Regions from separate parts of the Salinicoccus sp. RF5 genome, predicted to be linked through region 2. Evidence: riboswitches for the same ligand, from Rfam matches in the RefSeq annotation. Region 2 holds a riboswitch; the other holds the start of a gene.
What was found. A riboswitch is a leader RNA that binds a small molecule or an ion and turns the genes downstream of it on or off. The one in region 2 is predicted to bind S-adenosylmethionine.
Positions count from the first base shown of each region.

Region 1: it holds a riboswitch for S-adenosylmethionine, as region 2 does, so the genes downstream of both, LLU09_RS08355 (Na+/H+ antiporter NhaC family protein) here and LLU09_RS02960 (methionine ABC transporter ATP-binding protein) in region 2, are expected to answer to the same signal.

Region 1 covers NZ_JAJGRC010000002.1:288,527-296,082, reverse strand. Annotated here, with positions in the region: gene LLU09_RS08375 (ABC transporter ATP-binding protein) at 1-158, opposite strand, end outside; gene LLU09_RS08370 (ABC transporter substrate-binding protein) at 178-1,140, opposite strand; gene LLU09_RS08365 (NAD(P)/FAD-dependent oxidoreductase) at 1,249-2,268, shown strand; gene LLU09_RS08360 (thioredoxin domain-containing protein) at 2,422-2,934, opposite strand; SAM riboswitch class I at 3,099-3,199, shown strand; gene LLU09_RS08355 (Na+/H+ antiporter NhaC family protein) at 3,284-4,576, shown strand; gene LLU09_RS08350 (amidohydrolase) at 4,982-6,154, opposite strand; gene LLU09_RS08345 (AbgT family transporter) at 6,174-7,556, opposite strand, start outside.
Region 2 covers NZ_JAJGRC010000001.1:537,103-544,658, reverse strand. Annotated here, with positions in the region: gene radC (RadC family protein) at 1-665, shown strand, start outside; gene LLU09_RS02975 (hypothetical protein) at 677-1,039, shown strand; gene LLU09_RS02970 (ABC transporter ATP-binding protein) at 1,523-3,259, shown strand; gene LLU09_RS02965 (ABC transporter ATP-binding protein) at 3,256-5,004, shown strand; SAM riboswitch class I at 5,078-5,180, shown strand; gene LLU09_RS02960 (methionine ABC transporter ATP-binding protein) at 5,239-6,261, shown strand; gene LLU09_RS02955 (methionine ABC transporter permease) at 6,245-6,904, shown strand; gene LLU09_RS02950 (MetQ/NlpA family ABC transporter substrate-binding protein) at 6,906-7,556, shown strand, end outside.

The sequences.
Region 1 (7,556 bases), on a different contig from region 2:
ATGATTCTCGAAATCGTCTTCAGCATCGTCGACTTGCCGCAGCCGTTCGGGCCGATGATGGTCGTCACCTTGCCCTCCACCAGCTCCATATTGATGCGATTGAGGATCGTGCGCTCATTCAGTTCGACTTTTATATCTTTCAGCATTACACTCGTCATCCATGACACCTGCCTATTTTTATTTCGTCAATGCGTCTACAATGATCTCCTTCTGGTATTCCAATGAATAAGGGTCGTTATAGTAGAATGTCGGGGAATCGAATTCGATGACATTGTCATTCTGTACAGCGTCGAGGCCGTTCCATACTTCCGTGTCCTTGTAGGCGTTGTCCGCACCGGAATCACCCGTGCCGACGAACATGTAGTCGCCCGCATATTTCTCTATCTCCTCAGCGGAAATCTTCTTCCAGCCGGTTTCGACGACTTCGTCCTGGACGGCTTCAGGCACTTTTACATCCAGCCCCTGATAGATGATTTCGGTGCCGCGGCCCCAGTTTGTACCATATACATATATGTCTTTGGCGAACTGCTCTATGACGCTTGCGGTTGTATCTTCACCGATGGCCTCCTGGACCACTTCACGGTCCGCTTCAAGTTCTGCTTCCCAGTTCTCGATCCACTCTTCCGCCTTCTCTTCATTGCCTGTAATCTTACCTAGTTCCCTATGGATGTCAAGATAGTTCCACTTGGCATAATCGATTGGAATTGTAGGAGCTACCGCTTCCAGTTTATCTAAATTTTCGTCGGAATTAAAGGTAATTATCAAATCCGGGTCAACGTTCATCACCTGTTCAATATTCCCCTCTTCAATCAGCTCGATGCCCTCAGTGTATGGCTCAAGCACTTCGCTTTCCGTCACCCTCGCATGCGCGCCGACGACGTTGGCATCCATGTGCATCAGATTCCCGAAATAGCTCATCCCGAGGATGACGATGCGCTGTGGATCTTCAGGAATCTCTATCTCCTCGCCTGCATCAGTCGTGTAGGAGACCATGCCGCTTGAAGCATCCTCTGCCGAACCTCCGCTCGTCTCTCCTGCTGCCGATTCATCCGTCGCTTCTTCTGACGATTCCTCTGAATTGCCACATGCTGCAAGAACCAGTACCATAAGTATTGCGAATAACCCGATGAACTTTTTCATTTTTCTACCCCGCTATGATTTATTTGAGTTGTCGATATTGATAATCATTCTCATTGACTATATAATAAACGAGAATAGGGGAAATTTCAATAGAAATGGGGAATGGCCATGAATATTTCTGACACACTCATCATCGGCGGAGGGCCTGCAGGTTTGTATGCAAGTTTCTATGCAGGGCTGCGCGGCATGAGTGTCCAGCTCATCGATCATCATTCGGAACTTGGCGGAAAACTCAATATATATCCCGAGAAGATAATTTGGGACATCGGCGGCATCCCCCCTCAGCCGGCTGAGGATATCAAACAACAGATGATCACCCAGGCAAAGACCTTCCACCCTGAAATCCATGTCTCGACGACATGCCAATCGGTCATCCGCCACGCGGACCACTTCGAAACCGTAACCGACCGGGGATCCTTCTACAGCCGGACACTGATCATCGCCTCCGGACGCGGCATCTTCACTCCAGTCAGGTTGAAGATCGAAGGCGCTGAAGCATACGAACTGACGAACCTTCACTATACCGTCAAAAGGCTCGAACGCTTCAAAGACCGGAATGTGCTCATCTCAGGCGCCGGCAATACGGCGGTCGACTGGGCGGATGCACTCTCGGAAGTCGCTGCCTCGGTCACGATGGTCTACAGGAGTGAAGAAATGAAGGGGCATGAAGCGATGATCGCCTCCCTTCACCGGAAAGATAATATTCAGATGTGCGCGCAGTGTGCAATAGAGATGCTCCATCCGAACGATGCCGGTGATGCCATCGCCTCGGTCAAACTCAATAATGGTCTGTCACTCGATGTCGACGATGTCCTTGTCAGCCACGGCTATGAATCAAACTGTGAATTCCTCAACTCCCTTGAAGGCGACATCAGGTACAACGACCATCAGATGATCAAGACCCATGATGTCGCGGACACACCCGTGCCCGGCATCTATGCCTGTGGTGACCAGATCGTCTATGACGGCAAAGTCCGGCTGATCGCCGGATGCTTCACAGAAGCCGCCCAGGCAGCCAATCATGCGAAGACATTCATCAAATCGGATGCCCCTGAAGATGGCATGGTCTCCTCACACAATGACATCTTCAAGGAAAAGAACAAGGCTCTGATCCGGAAGATGCACTGATAGGTCAGTAGAACTCGCATGTCGGGCTTGACGCAGTTATTCCGGCAGAGCAGACCGTCATCTTTATGGCAGCGAAAGCTGCCTCTTTTTATTGTACCTCCACTAGCTTCAATGTAAGTTTGACCGGGCTTCTTTCAACACATACATCCCTCATCAATCCAGCATATATGCCAGCTTTTCAGATATTTTCCTCGGCTCACTCATACTGTCGAACTCGAATTTTTCGCCATTTATGAAGACCGTCGGCACAACCAGAATTGAACGCTCCAGCGCCTCCTTTGTAATATCGAGGCTCAAGTTCATCGTACTCCTCTGCTCCTGGCAGCCATACTCCTGCTCCATCATCTGTTCGATTTCCCCGCTGTCGAGATGCGCCCATTCCTTCTGTGTCAGGAACAGGGACTTCATGATTTCATATGCTTCATTGGGCTGGTTATAGTCCAGAAAAAGGTTGGCTATCGTACCATGGAGCAGCCGCACCTTCGGTTTGTCATAGTGCTTTATGGTGTATCGTACTTCCCCCGATTCGACACGCGGCATCACAGCTTCGTGGGCAGCCAGAAAAAAGTTGTGGCAATACGGACAGGCGGTGTTCAGAAAAACTTCAACATGCTTTTTGGCCCCATCCCGTCCAAAGCTTAAAGGTGGTGCATATTCCATACTCATGGTATCCCCTCCACTATTTTATTTTTGCCATTCAAGTATAGAGCAAGGTGCAATCGATGTGAAGATTCATGTCATCACCCGAATTGTTTGGAATAAACAAAATATTTCCTGTTGACAGTGTGGACGAAAGGCGGTAAAGTTTGTCTTAAATTAAATTGAGATGATTCTTATCCAGAGAGGTGGAGGGACTGGCCCTTTGAAGCCTCGGCAACAGCCTTAGCCGGCCCGTGCCAATTCCAGAAGCGTAATTGCTTGAAGATAAGAAGAGATGTATTCCTGCCCTCTTCTTCTATGAAGTGGGCTTTTTTATTTCTCATGACCATCATCAAACCATTGGAGGCTGTTCACCATGAAGGATAATACACGGGGCAATCCACTCGCACTGCTCCCACTGCTCATTTTTGTCGCACTGTTCATCGGTACTGGCATCATCACCCGGGACTTCCAAGCGATGCCGATCACCGTTGCACTCATCGTCGCCATCGTTGCAGCGATGCTGATAAAACCGAAAGACCGTCTGAATGAGAAGATCGGTATCGTGACCCAGGGTGCCGGACGGGAGAACATCATGCTGATGGTGCTCATCTTCCTACTCGCCGGCGCATTCTCGCAGGTCGCAGAGAATATGGGGGCTGTGGAGTCCACAGTCAATCTCGGCCTGTCACTCCTGCCGAGCAATCTGCTGCTGATCGGCCTGTTCATCATCTGCTGCTTCATCTCCATTTCGATGGGGACCTCAACGGGTACTGTCGTAGCACTTGCCCCCATCGCCATCGGCATAGCCGGACAGACGGATCTTTCACTGGCCCTTGCACTTGCCACAGTCATCGGCGGCGCCATGTTTGGGGACAACCTGTCGGTCATTTCCGATACGACGATCGTTTCCACACAGTCCCAGGAGGTCAAGATGTCTGATAAGTTCAAGACGAATTTCTTCATTGTGCTGCCGGGCGCCATCGCAACAGTCATCATACTCTGGTTCATCTCGTCCGGACAGTCGACGACCCCCGCGACGGATCTCGACTACAACCTGTTAAAAGTACTGCCCTACCTCGCTGTTCTGATAATCGCACTGCTCGGGGTCAATGTATTGATCGTCCTTTCCGGAGGCATTGTCTTTGCCGGACTCGTCGGCTTCCTTGACGGGTCCTATACATTCACATCATTCGTCACTGCTGCCGGCGAAGGTATCGGCAATATGCAGAACATTTCCATCATCGCCATACTGATCGGCGGACTCATCGCACTGATCCAGCATTACGGCGGCATCGACTACCTGCTCCACTTCATCACGAGCAGGATCCGCTCCAGAAGAGGTGCAGAGTTCGGGATCGCTTCACTCGTCAGTGCAACAGATCTCAGCACCGCCAACAATACGATTTCCATCATCATCACGGGACCCCTGGCCAAAGACATTGCCGATGAATATGGTGTCGACCGGAGGAAGTCCGCGAGCATCCTCGATATCTTCGCCGCCGCCTTCCAGGGACTCATCCCCTACGGCGGACAGATGCTCGCTGCGGCAGGCCTTGCAGCCATTTCACCCGTCGCCATGATTCCGTATTCCATCTATCCCGCGATGCTCCTGATCTGTGGCATCATCGCGATACTCATTGGTTTCCCACGGAAACTTAATGCGTAACGGATGTCGTCTATTCACAGTCGCAGCGTTTCCGACTGCGAGTTAGGCTCCCAATTCACCATCGCAACCGAAACGATGGCAAGTTAAACCGCTAATTCACCATCGCAATCGAAACGATGGCAAGTTAAACCGCTAATTCACCATCGCAACCGAAACGATGGCAAGTTAAACCGCTAATTCACCATCGCAGCCGAAACGATGGCAAGTTAAACCGCTAATTCACCATCGCAGCCGAAACGATGGCAAGTTAAACCGCTAATTCACCATCGCAGCCGAAACGATGGCAAGTTAAACCGTTAATTCACCATCGCAGCCGAAACGATGGCAAGTTGGACGAAAAACACTCCCCCATCAAAAATGACCTGATCCTCTTAGGACCAGGTCATTTTTCGTTTGATTCCAAAATTATTCAGGCTGTGTCATTTCAAATGCCGTCAGGACCATCATCTTCACGCCGTCGATGAAGCTGTCTTCATCGATGCCGAACTTCGGATGGTGGTGTGGATATTCCATATCCTTCTCCTTGTTGCCTGCACCGATCCAGGCATAGGTCGCCGGTATGATGCGGGAGAAGGCGGCGAAGTCTTCCCCGCCCATTGCGAGCGGATACTCAAATACCTTGTCCCCAAATTCCTCTGTCGCCATCCTTCTGACCCTGTCCGTCACAGCATCTTCATTCACTACAGCAGAATAGCCGTAGTTGAATGAAAAGTCATAAGTTGCCCCGTACATGTCGCAGACGCCTTTGACCGCCTTTTCCATACGCTCTCTGACCATCTCCCGTGTCTCATCATTGATGGTGCGCACGCTGCCTTCGAGCATGGCGTTGTCCGGGATGATGTTCTTCGCACTGCCGGCATGGAATTTCGTCGTCGAGATGACGGCGGAATCGAGCGGTGAAGCAATCCGTGAAATGATCGTCTGGAACTGGCTGATGATCTGACCGCCGATGACGATCGGGTCGATCGAGTTCTCGGGCTGTGAGGCATGTCCGCCCCGTCCCTGGATTTTCAGGTCGAATGTGTCGGAATTCGATGTGATCGGTCCGTTCGTGATGCCGATCTTGCCGGTCGGTATCGGCGTGAACAGGTGCTGCCCATAGATGAAGTCGAGATCATCAAAAAGTCCGGTAGCCACCATTTCCTGCGCCCCGCCCGGCGGTTCCTCCTCAGCATGCTGGAAGATCAGATAGACTTCGCCGTGAAGGTCATCGATATTCTGCACGAGCACTTTGGCGGCACCGAGCAGGATGGCTGCGTGTCCGTCGTGGCCGCATGCATGCATCACACCTTCCTTCTCGGAGACGAAATCGATATCGCTCCTCTCCTCCTGTATCTGGAGGGCATCGATGTCTGCACGGAGCCCGATCTTCCGTCCCGGCTTCGCTCCCCTGATGATGCCGAGGACGCTCGTTTCCGTCGGCTGGGAGATTTCAATGTCCCCCATCTTTTCAAGTTCCGACTTTATATAGCTGCTTGTCCAATGTTCCTGGAATGACAGTTCAGGATGCTTGTGCATGGTGCGGCGCCATGTGACGACTGCTTCCATTACTTTTTCAATCTGTTGTTGCAGGTTCATTTTCCATTCTCCTCAATTATCAAGATTCAGGCAGGTAGATCGGTCCGTCGATACCGAGAGGTATGCCGATCAGGTACCATACAATGAGTAGTATCGTCCATGCGAAGAACAGGACGATCGAATACGGCAGCAGGGCCGACAGCAGTGTGCCGAGTCCGGCGTTCTTATCGTAACGCTGCGCAAATGCGAGCAGCAGCGGCAGATACGGCAGCATCGGTGTGATCGGATTCGTGAATGAATCGCCGATACGGTAGAGCATCTGCGTGAATGCCGGGTCATAGCCGAGCAGCATGAACATCGGTACGAACACCGGGGCCAGGATGGCCCATTTTGCCGAGGCGCTGCCGATCAGCAGGTTGATGAGGCCAGCCAGCAGGATGAATCCGATGATGAGCGGAATGCCGGAGGCGTTCACCGCCTCAAGCGCGTTCGCACCCTTGATGGCAATGATCGGCCCGAGGTTGCTCCAGCTGAAGTAGGCGAGCATCTGGGCGGCGAAGAATACGAGGACGACATAGCTTCCCATCGTACCCATCGCATCCCCGAGCATGCTGCCGAAGTCCTTCGTCGAACGGATTGTGCCGGCCTTGAGGCCATAGACGAGGCCCGGGACGAAGAAGAAGATCGTCAATATGAATATGATTGAATTCATGAACGGCGAATCCTGGATGATGGAGCCCGTTTCAGCATTACGGAATATCGCATTCTCAGGTAGGAGGAACACCATGAAGATAATGAATGTCAGGAGTGCGGAGATGTTCGCCCACCTGAGGGCCACAATCTCCTTCTTCTCCAATGGTTCATGATCCGCCGTCTCCAATCCTTCATATGTACCAAGTCGGGGCACTGTAATCTTTTTCGTCACAAAATAGACGATCGCAAGCAGGAATACAGTCGCCACTGCCGTAAAGTAGTAGTTCATGAGCAGGCTGCCCGTATAGTCCGGATCGATCAGCTGTGCAGCAGGTTCCGTGAACGCAAGTGCCAGTGCTTCAGTCATCCCTGGGATGACGTTGGCTGCGAATGCACCGAGGGAAGCCGCGTACGCCATGACCAGCCCCACGAACGGATGGTAGCCGAGCTTCATGACGACCATGGCCGCAATCGGTGGCAGGATGATCGGTGCCGCGTCACCGGCAACGTTACCCACGATGCCGACCAGGATGATGGCAGGCAGGATGAGTTTCTGCGGAGATACTTCGATGGCCCGCTTCATAGCTGTCTCGAAGTACCCTGATTTCTCGGCCATTCCGATACCGATCATGACGACCAGCACCATGCCGAGTGGTGGAAATTCACTGAAATTCGTAATTGCTTCCGTGAAGATGCGGACGATTCCTTCCCCATTGAGCAGGTTCACCGCCTGGATCGTTTCACCGTCTGCAGGATTTACGGCTTCCCA
Region 2 (7,556 bases):
AAATGCATGATTCTGACAAACCACGTGAGAGGTTGATGAACTACGGACCAGACAAACTTACCAACCAGGAACTGTTGGGCATCATCATCAATACCGGCAACAGGGAAGAATCGAGCATAACAGTGGCAAATAGAATCATAAAAGATATGAAAACCATACGTGAGCTCAGAGGCCTGACCTACCAGGAACTGATAAGTGTAAAGGGGATTGGGGAGGCGAAGGCCGTAACAATTCTTGCTGTAATTGAGCTTGCAATCAGAATGCATACGCATTCACTTGAGGAAGATATTTATATAAAGAGTCCGGATGACGTAAGTGATCTTCTGATGGAGAAGATGAGATATTATCAACAGGAACATTTCGTGGTTCTGTATTTATCAACGAAAAATATGGTGATTCATCAGGAGACGATGTTCAAAGGTTCTTTGAACACCTCCATAGTTCACCCAAGGGAAGTATATAAGGAAGCAGTAAAAAGAAGTGCAGCAGCAATCATTTGTGTACACAATCATCCAAGTGGAGACCCCTCACCTTCCAGAGAGGATATAGAAGTTACTAGAAGACTTCATGAATGTGGGGAGATGATAGGAGTTGATTTTCTAGACCACATCATTATTGGTTCGGGAAAGTATATCAGTTTAAAGGAAATGAATTTCATTAAATGAGGAGTGGGTAGATGGGATTGGATATGTATCTTTATCTTCAGGAACGTGAAACCAATGAAGTCATCGAATATAGTTACTATCGGAAATTCAACGCATTGCAGGGTTACTTTGTGAAGCATTTCAGTCTTGAAAACTGTGGAAAAATAAAGTTGTCATTAGAAATGGTGAATGAACTGTATCTTTTACTTAATGAAATCCGCCATTCTCCTGAAAAAGCAAATTTGCTTATGCCTGCATTCCCTGGTCCTTTCTTTGGTTCATATGAGTATGACCGGATATACCATAACTATATCCACCAAGCCGCCTGTGACTTCTATCACGCCAAGTTCATAGATTATGAAAAATACGATCTTTTCTTCACTTCAGACTGGTAAAGTGCGATTTTAAACATTACAAATCGATTACAACTCTGTAATATTTGTAAATTCTGTTGAAAACCGAAATAGTTTGGGATATTATAAATATGACTTAAAAATGACATAACAAGGAGGTCAAACCGATGATTAATGTAATTCTTTCATCCGTAAACCAATTTTATAGTGTTGCCTCCTTTGATAGATTCTAATCATTCCGGTTGGATCTAGATATCATATATATTATTTCTTATCTGTTGTAGGGAGGCTGCCGCCTCTCTATTTTTATGCTCGTAATGAGTGTGCACAAATGGAGTGCGCACTTTTTTTGATGTCATTTTTAAGAAAATTCTGTAAACAAGGGGCTGATGATGTGGTATCTTCAATTTGCATAAGACAGTTTGACGCTATGACACCAACGAATAACACAACAAGGAAAACCAGAGGGGACCATCGACTGTAATTGTGGATTGAATCCCTGGTTTCGGACAGGGTGGTGATATCATGTTTGATTTTTTATGGAAATTGAAATGGTATTTTGGAGAACATAAATGGAAGTATACGACAATCGTACTTGTACTGCTTGTGGCGAATATCCTTGAAATCATTCCGCCGCAGCTGATTGGCTGGACCATCGATGCCATTGCCGGTGGGGAAATGACGGAGCGCCTGATGTGGCAGCTGGTCGGTGTATTCATCGTGGTGACCATACTGACTTACGTGGCGACATATCTATGGGCCTATCTGCTCTTCGACGGGGCGGTGAAGATCGAAAGCATCATCAGGATGAAGCTGATGCGGAAGTTCCTGCTCATGTCGCCGAGCTTCTATGAACGCAATCGGACGGGCGACCTGATGGCGAAGGCGACGAACGACCTGAAGAGCGTAAATCAGGCCGCTGGCATGGGACTTTTGACCCTGGTGGATGCGACGACTTTCATGCTGACGATCATACTGGTCATGGGATTCACGATTTCCTGGCAGCTGACTTTCTTTGCACTGTTGCCGCTGCCGATATTGGCGATTGTCGAGCAGCGACTCGGCAAAAGGATCAACGAGGCGCATACGGAGAGCCAGGAGGCGTTTGGATCTATGAACGATTCGGTGCTCGAAATCGTGGAAGGGGTGAAGCTCACACGGAGCTATGTGCAGGAGGGAGCCGAGAACAGACGGTTCAGGGGGATGACGGACGACTATCTGGAGAAATTCATGAAAGTGGAGCGTCTTGATGCATTATTCCAGCCGTTGACGATCATCGTCACGACATTCAGCTTCATGGTCGCATTCGGCTATGGCGCAGTGCTTGCGAACCGCGGCCTCATAACTGTCGGAGACATTGTGGCCTTCAATGTCTATCTGAACATGCTGATATGGCCGATGTTCGCCGTCGGCATGCTGTTTAATGTCATGCAGCGGGGAAATGCTTCGCTGACACGCATCAACAGTGTTCTGGATATGGAGGATGATGTGAATGATAGTGGCGTGCATGGAATCCAGGAATCAAATATGGATTTCGACCACGTCTCGTTCCAGTATCCACTGAGTGGCAGAACGAACCTGGCCGATGTATCACTCACGCTAAAAAGCGGTCAGACGCTCGGCATTGTCGGCAGGACGGGCAGCGGTAAATCGACGCTCATCAAACAGCTTCTGAAGTTCTATCCTGAAGGGCAGGGGAGGCTGGTCATTGATGGCCGGCCGATAGCGGAGCTTGACCGGGGAACACTGCGGGAGAAGGTGGGGTATGTCTCCCAGGAGAACATCCTCTTCTCAAGGACGGTACGGGAGAACATCCTGTTCGGAAATCCCGGGGCGACTGAGGCACAGCTTGAGGATGCAATCCATCTTAGTGCGCTCGATCAGGATCTCAAGCGGATGCCCGAGGGACTCGAGACGATGGTTGGTGAAAAGGGCATCGCCCTGAGCGGCGGCCAGAAGCAGCGGATCTCCATTGCACGGAGTCTGATTCGGGATCCGGATATACTGATCCTGGATGACGCCCTCAGTGCCGTGGATGCAAAAACGGAAAAGAGGATCATCGACGGCATCCGTAGGAATCGTACAGATAAGACGACCATCATCGTGACACACAGGCTGTCTGCCATCCAGCATGCTGACCTGATCGTTGTCCTGGATGACGGCCGGATCATAGAGATGGGGACCCATGATGAGTTGTCCGCTTCAGATGGCTGGTACAGCCGGCAGAACGACTATTATCTGAAGGGGGGTGCATCGACATGAAGGAAATGAAAATATTAATGGGCTATGCCTTTAAGTTCCGAAGGCATTTCATCCTGGGGATATCGCTCATGGTGCTGATGGTCGGATTCGAACTGCTCGGGCCTTTTATTGCCATGCAGATCCTCGACCGTCATATACAGGATGGTACAGGGGAGATAGAAATGCTGCCGATCTACCAGCTCCTTGGCGTATTCCTCAGCATCAAGATGATGCACGCCATCTTCAGCTACCTGCAGGAAATCGTGCTGCAGAAATCGGGTGCCCTCGTAGTGCAGGACATCCGCAACGATGTCTTCCGGCATGTGCAGAAGCTGCCGATCCGCTACTTCGACGATCTGCCGGCCGGCAAGGTGGTTGCCCGAATCACGAATGATACGGAATCCATCCTGCATATGTTCTCAGAGGTGCTGCCGATGTTTCTGGTGAGCACTCTGACCATCGGCGGCATTACGGCAGTGACATTCTTCATCAACTTCTGGGCGGGACTTGCCATGCTCATGGTCATCCCTCTCGTCCTCATATGGATGGTGCTCTACAGGAAGTATTCGGAAGGGTACAATCATATGCGGCGGGAGCGGAACAGCGACATCAACGCCATGCTGAATGAGTCGATCAGCGGCATGCCGATCATCCAGACCTTCAACCGGGAATCCCAGGTGACGGAGGAGTTCAAAAATCTGAACGATGGCTATGTCAGAAGTTCGAACAGCCTGATCAGACTTGAAAGTGCCACTGGAGAGAACCTTATGGGGACCTTCCGTTCCCTGCTGTTCGCTGTGCTGGTCTATATATTCGCCTCCGCTTTCCTCGACGGGTCGGCAGCCCTGTCGGTCGGGACGATGTATATCCTGGTCGACTATATTACACGCTACTTCAACCCGTTGTTCGAGATCATCCGCCAATTGGATATATATGAACAGGCGCGGGTGGCAGCGCTCAAAGTGTTCGAACTGCTGGATGCTCAGGCAGAAGAGGATGACACGGGTGTGCTTGGCGAATTTGATGGACATATCGCCTTCGAACGGGTTGGTTTTTCATATGACGGCAAAAATCAGATGCTTGAGGACATCAATATGGAAGTATCACCGGGAGAGACGGTGGCACTTGTCGGCCATACAGGGTCCGGCAAAAGTTCGATCATCAACCTGCTGATGCGGTTCTATGACCCGACCGGGGGCACCATACGGTTCGATGGCAGGGATATCCGAACCATCGGCAAGCAGTCTTTGAGGCAGTACATGTCGATTGTGCTCCAGGATCCCTTCATCTACAGCGGGACGCTGCTGTTCAACCTCAGGCTGAACAATACCGATATTACGAAAGCGGAGGCAGAGGCGGCGCTCGTGAGTGTGGGTGGAGCTGAAATGCTCTCCAGGCTGCCGGATGGCGTGCATACAGAACTTGCAGAACGCGGTTCGACACTGTCCCTTGGGGAACGGCAGCTGATTTCATTCGCACGTGCCTTGGTGTTCGATCCGAAGGTGCTCGTACTGGATGAGGCGACAAGCAACATCGATTCGGAGACGGAGCAGATGATCCAGCATGCCATGAAGGTCGTAAGCCGGAATCGGACGACATTCATCATTGCACACAGACTCTCGACGATCCAGCATGCAGATCAGATCCTCCTGCTTGATGCCGGACGTATTGTCGAGCGGGGCAGTCATGAGGCCCTCCTCAAATCGGGCGGAGAATACGCCAAGATGTACACCATGCAGGTGGCCCATGTATCCGGAGTGGAATAACTGTGGGAGAAAATATTTTGAAATTTGACTTTTCTCCCACATTAATGTAGAGTGATGAGCATTCAATTGAATACTTTTATCCAGAGAAGTGGAGGGATTGGGCCCTGTGAAGCTTCAGCAACAGGCCGTAAGGCACTGTGCTAAATCCCGCAAGCCGCAGGCTTGGCAGATAAACGATCGAAGCCATTTGCCTTTGGGCAGGTGGCTTTTCATTTTTAGGAAGGAAGTGGTGGAATGGCAATTGTGCTTGAAGATGTGTCGAAGACATATGAGGTCAAGGGGAAGAGGATCGAGGCTTTGAAAAAACTTTCCCTGACGATAGAGGAAGGGGAGATATTTGGACTGATCGGCTTTAGCGGGGCAGGGAAGAGTACGCTGCTCAGACTGATCAATCTGCTTGAGGCACCGAGTTCCGGCAAAGTGAACGTGAACGGGACTGAGCTTGGAAGTCTGACGGGGGAGGACCTCAGAATCCGCCGGCAGAAAATCGGCATGATCTTTCAGCAGTTCAATCTGATCGAATCGAAGACGGTCTATCAGAATATTGAATTCGTTCTTAAGGCAAGCAAGTATGACAAAAAGAAAACGCGGGGACGGATCGAGGAACTTCTCGACCTTGTCGGACTCGGCGACAAGGCGGACAGCTATCCGAAAAATCTGAGCGGCGGCCAGAAGCAGCGTGTCGGCATCGCACGGGCCCTTGCGAACCATCCGGATGTCCTGCTGTGCGATGAAGCGACCAGTGCACTAGACCCCGATACGACGAAGACCATCCTGAAACTTCTGAAGCGGATCAATAGGGAGCTTGGCATCACAATCGTCTTGATCACCCATGAAATGGAAGTCATAAAGGAAGTTGCAGACCGTGTCGGCGTCATGACGGAAGGTGAAGTTGTAGAGATCGATGACGTCTACAGCATATTCAGCCATCCGAAGCATGATGTGACGAGGGGCTTCGTACAGGATATATATGATTTTGTCATCCCTTCCCATATCGAGGTGAACGATCGTTCCGAAGTGATTACGATCAAATTCCTCAACGAGCATGCTGAGGCGAACTATGTGAACCAGCTCTACCGCCATTTTGAATGTGACATCAGCATTCTGAACGGACGCATCGAATACATACATGATATGCCTCTCGGCTTCCTGATGCTCCACATCAAGGGCGAACCGGACGAAATAGCGCGTCTGAAAAGCTTCATCGATGAATCCAAAGGAATAGAAAGGGCTGAAATCTATGCAGAGATTGACTGAGATTGCACCGCTCCTTTACCGTGCACTGCTTGAGACGACACTGATGGTTTCCATCTCCATCTTCTTTGCGGTGCTGCTCGGGCTGCCGCTCGGCATACTGCTCTATATCACGGCGAATCCGCTGCTGTTTCGGATAAAGCCTTTAAACCAGTTTCTGGGCGCAGTGACCAACGTCATCCGCTCATTCCCATTCATCATACTGATCGTCGCAATCATGCCGATTGCGACATGGCTGACGAACAGTTCGCATGGTCCTGTATTTGCGAGCGTGGCGTTGTCGCTCGCAGCCATCCCGCTGTTTGCACGGCTTGTTGAAACAAGCTTCAACGGCGTCAATACGGGTGTCATTGAGGCGAGCATCGCCGGTGGTGCCTCCCTATGGCTGATCGTGACGGACGTCCTGATTCCGGAATCGAAACGCGGGATCACCCAGGCGATTACGCTGACGATCATCTCCATCGTCGCATTCAGTGCAACGGCGGGGGTGGTCGGCGGGGGCGGCATCGGCGACCTTGCCATCAGATATGGCTATTACCGCTATGATACGGTGACGATGGTTGCGACAGTCGTCGTGCTGATCATCATCGTCCAGCTGATACAGCTCATTGGGGACTACTTGAGCCAAAGACAGGAGGGGAACTGATATGCGCGGAATATTGATATTTCTTGCTTCGACACTGGCAGTGATCATCGGATCGAGCGCCCTGCTCTATGAAGGGGAGGGCGAGGTCATTACAATCGGTGCATCAACGGGGCCGTACAGTGATATGGTGAACTTTGCACTGAAGCCGGCACTTGAAGAGCAGGGTTATGTGGTGGAAATCGTCGAATATACGGATTACATCCAGCCGAACAATGCGCTGCATAATGGCGACCTCGATGCCAACCTCTATCAGAACAAGTCGTTCATGCAGGACTTCAACAACGAAAATGGCACCGACTTCATCAACCTGATCCAGGTGCCGACTGCACCGATGGGGCTCTATTCCAGCGAGTTTGATTCCATCGCAGAGATTGAGAATGGCAGCGAAGTCGCATTGCCGCTCGATCCGGTCAATTCCTCCAGAGGGTTCCAGACACTGATGGACGCAGGACTGATAGAAATAGCTGAAGATGCCAATATGCTGGCCATCGAAGAAGAAGACATCCTTCAGAACAATAAGAACCTCGAGTTCGTCTACCAGGATTCGGGTCAGCTGCCGAGGAGTGTAGATCAGATTGGACTCTCGCTTGTGCCAGGCAACTTCGCCCTGGCAAGCGGCATGGATCTGGCGGATGCACTGCAGCTTGAGAAT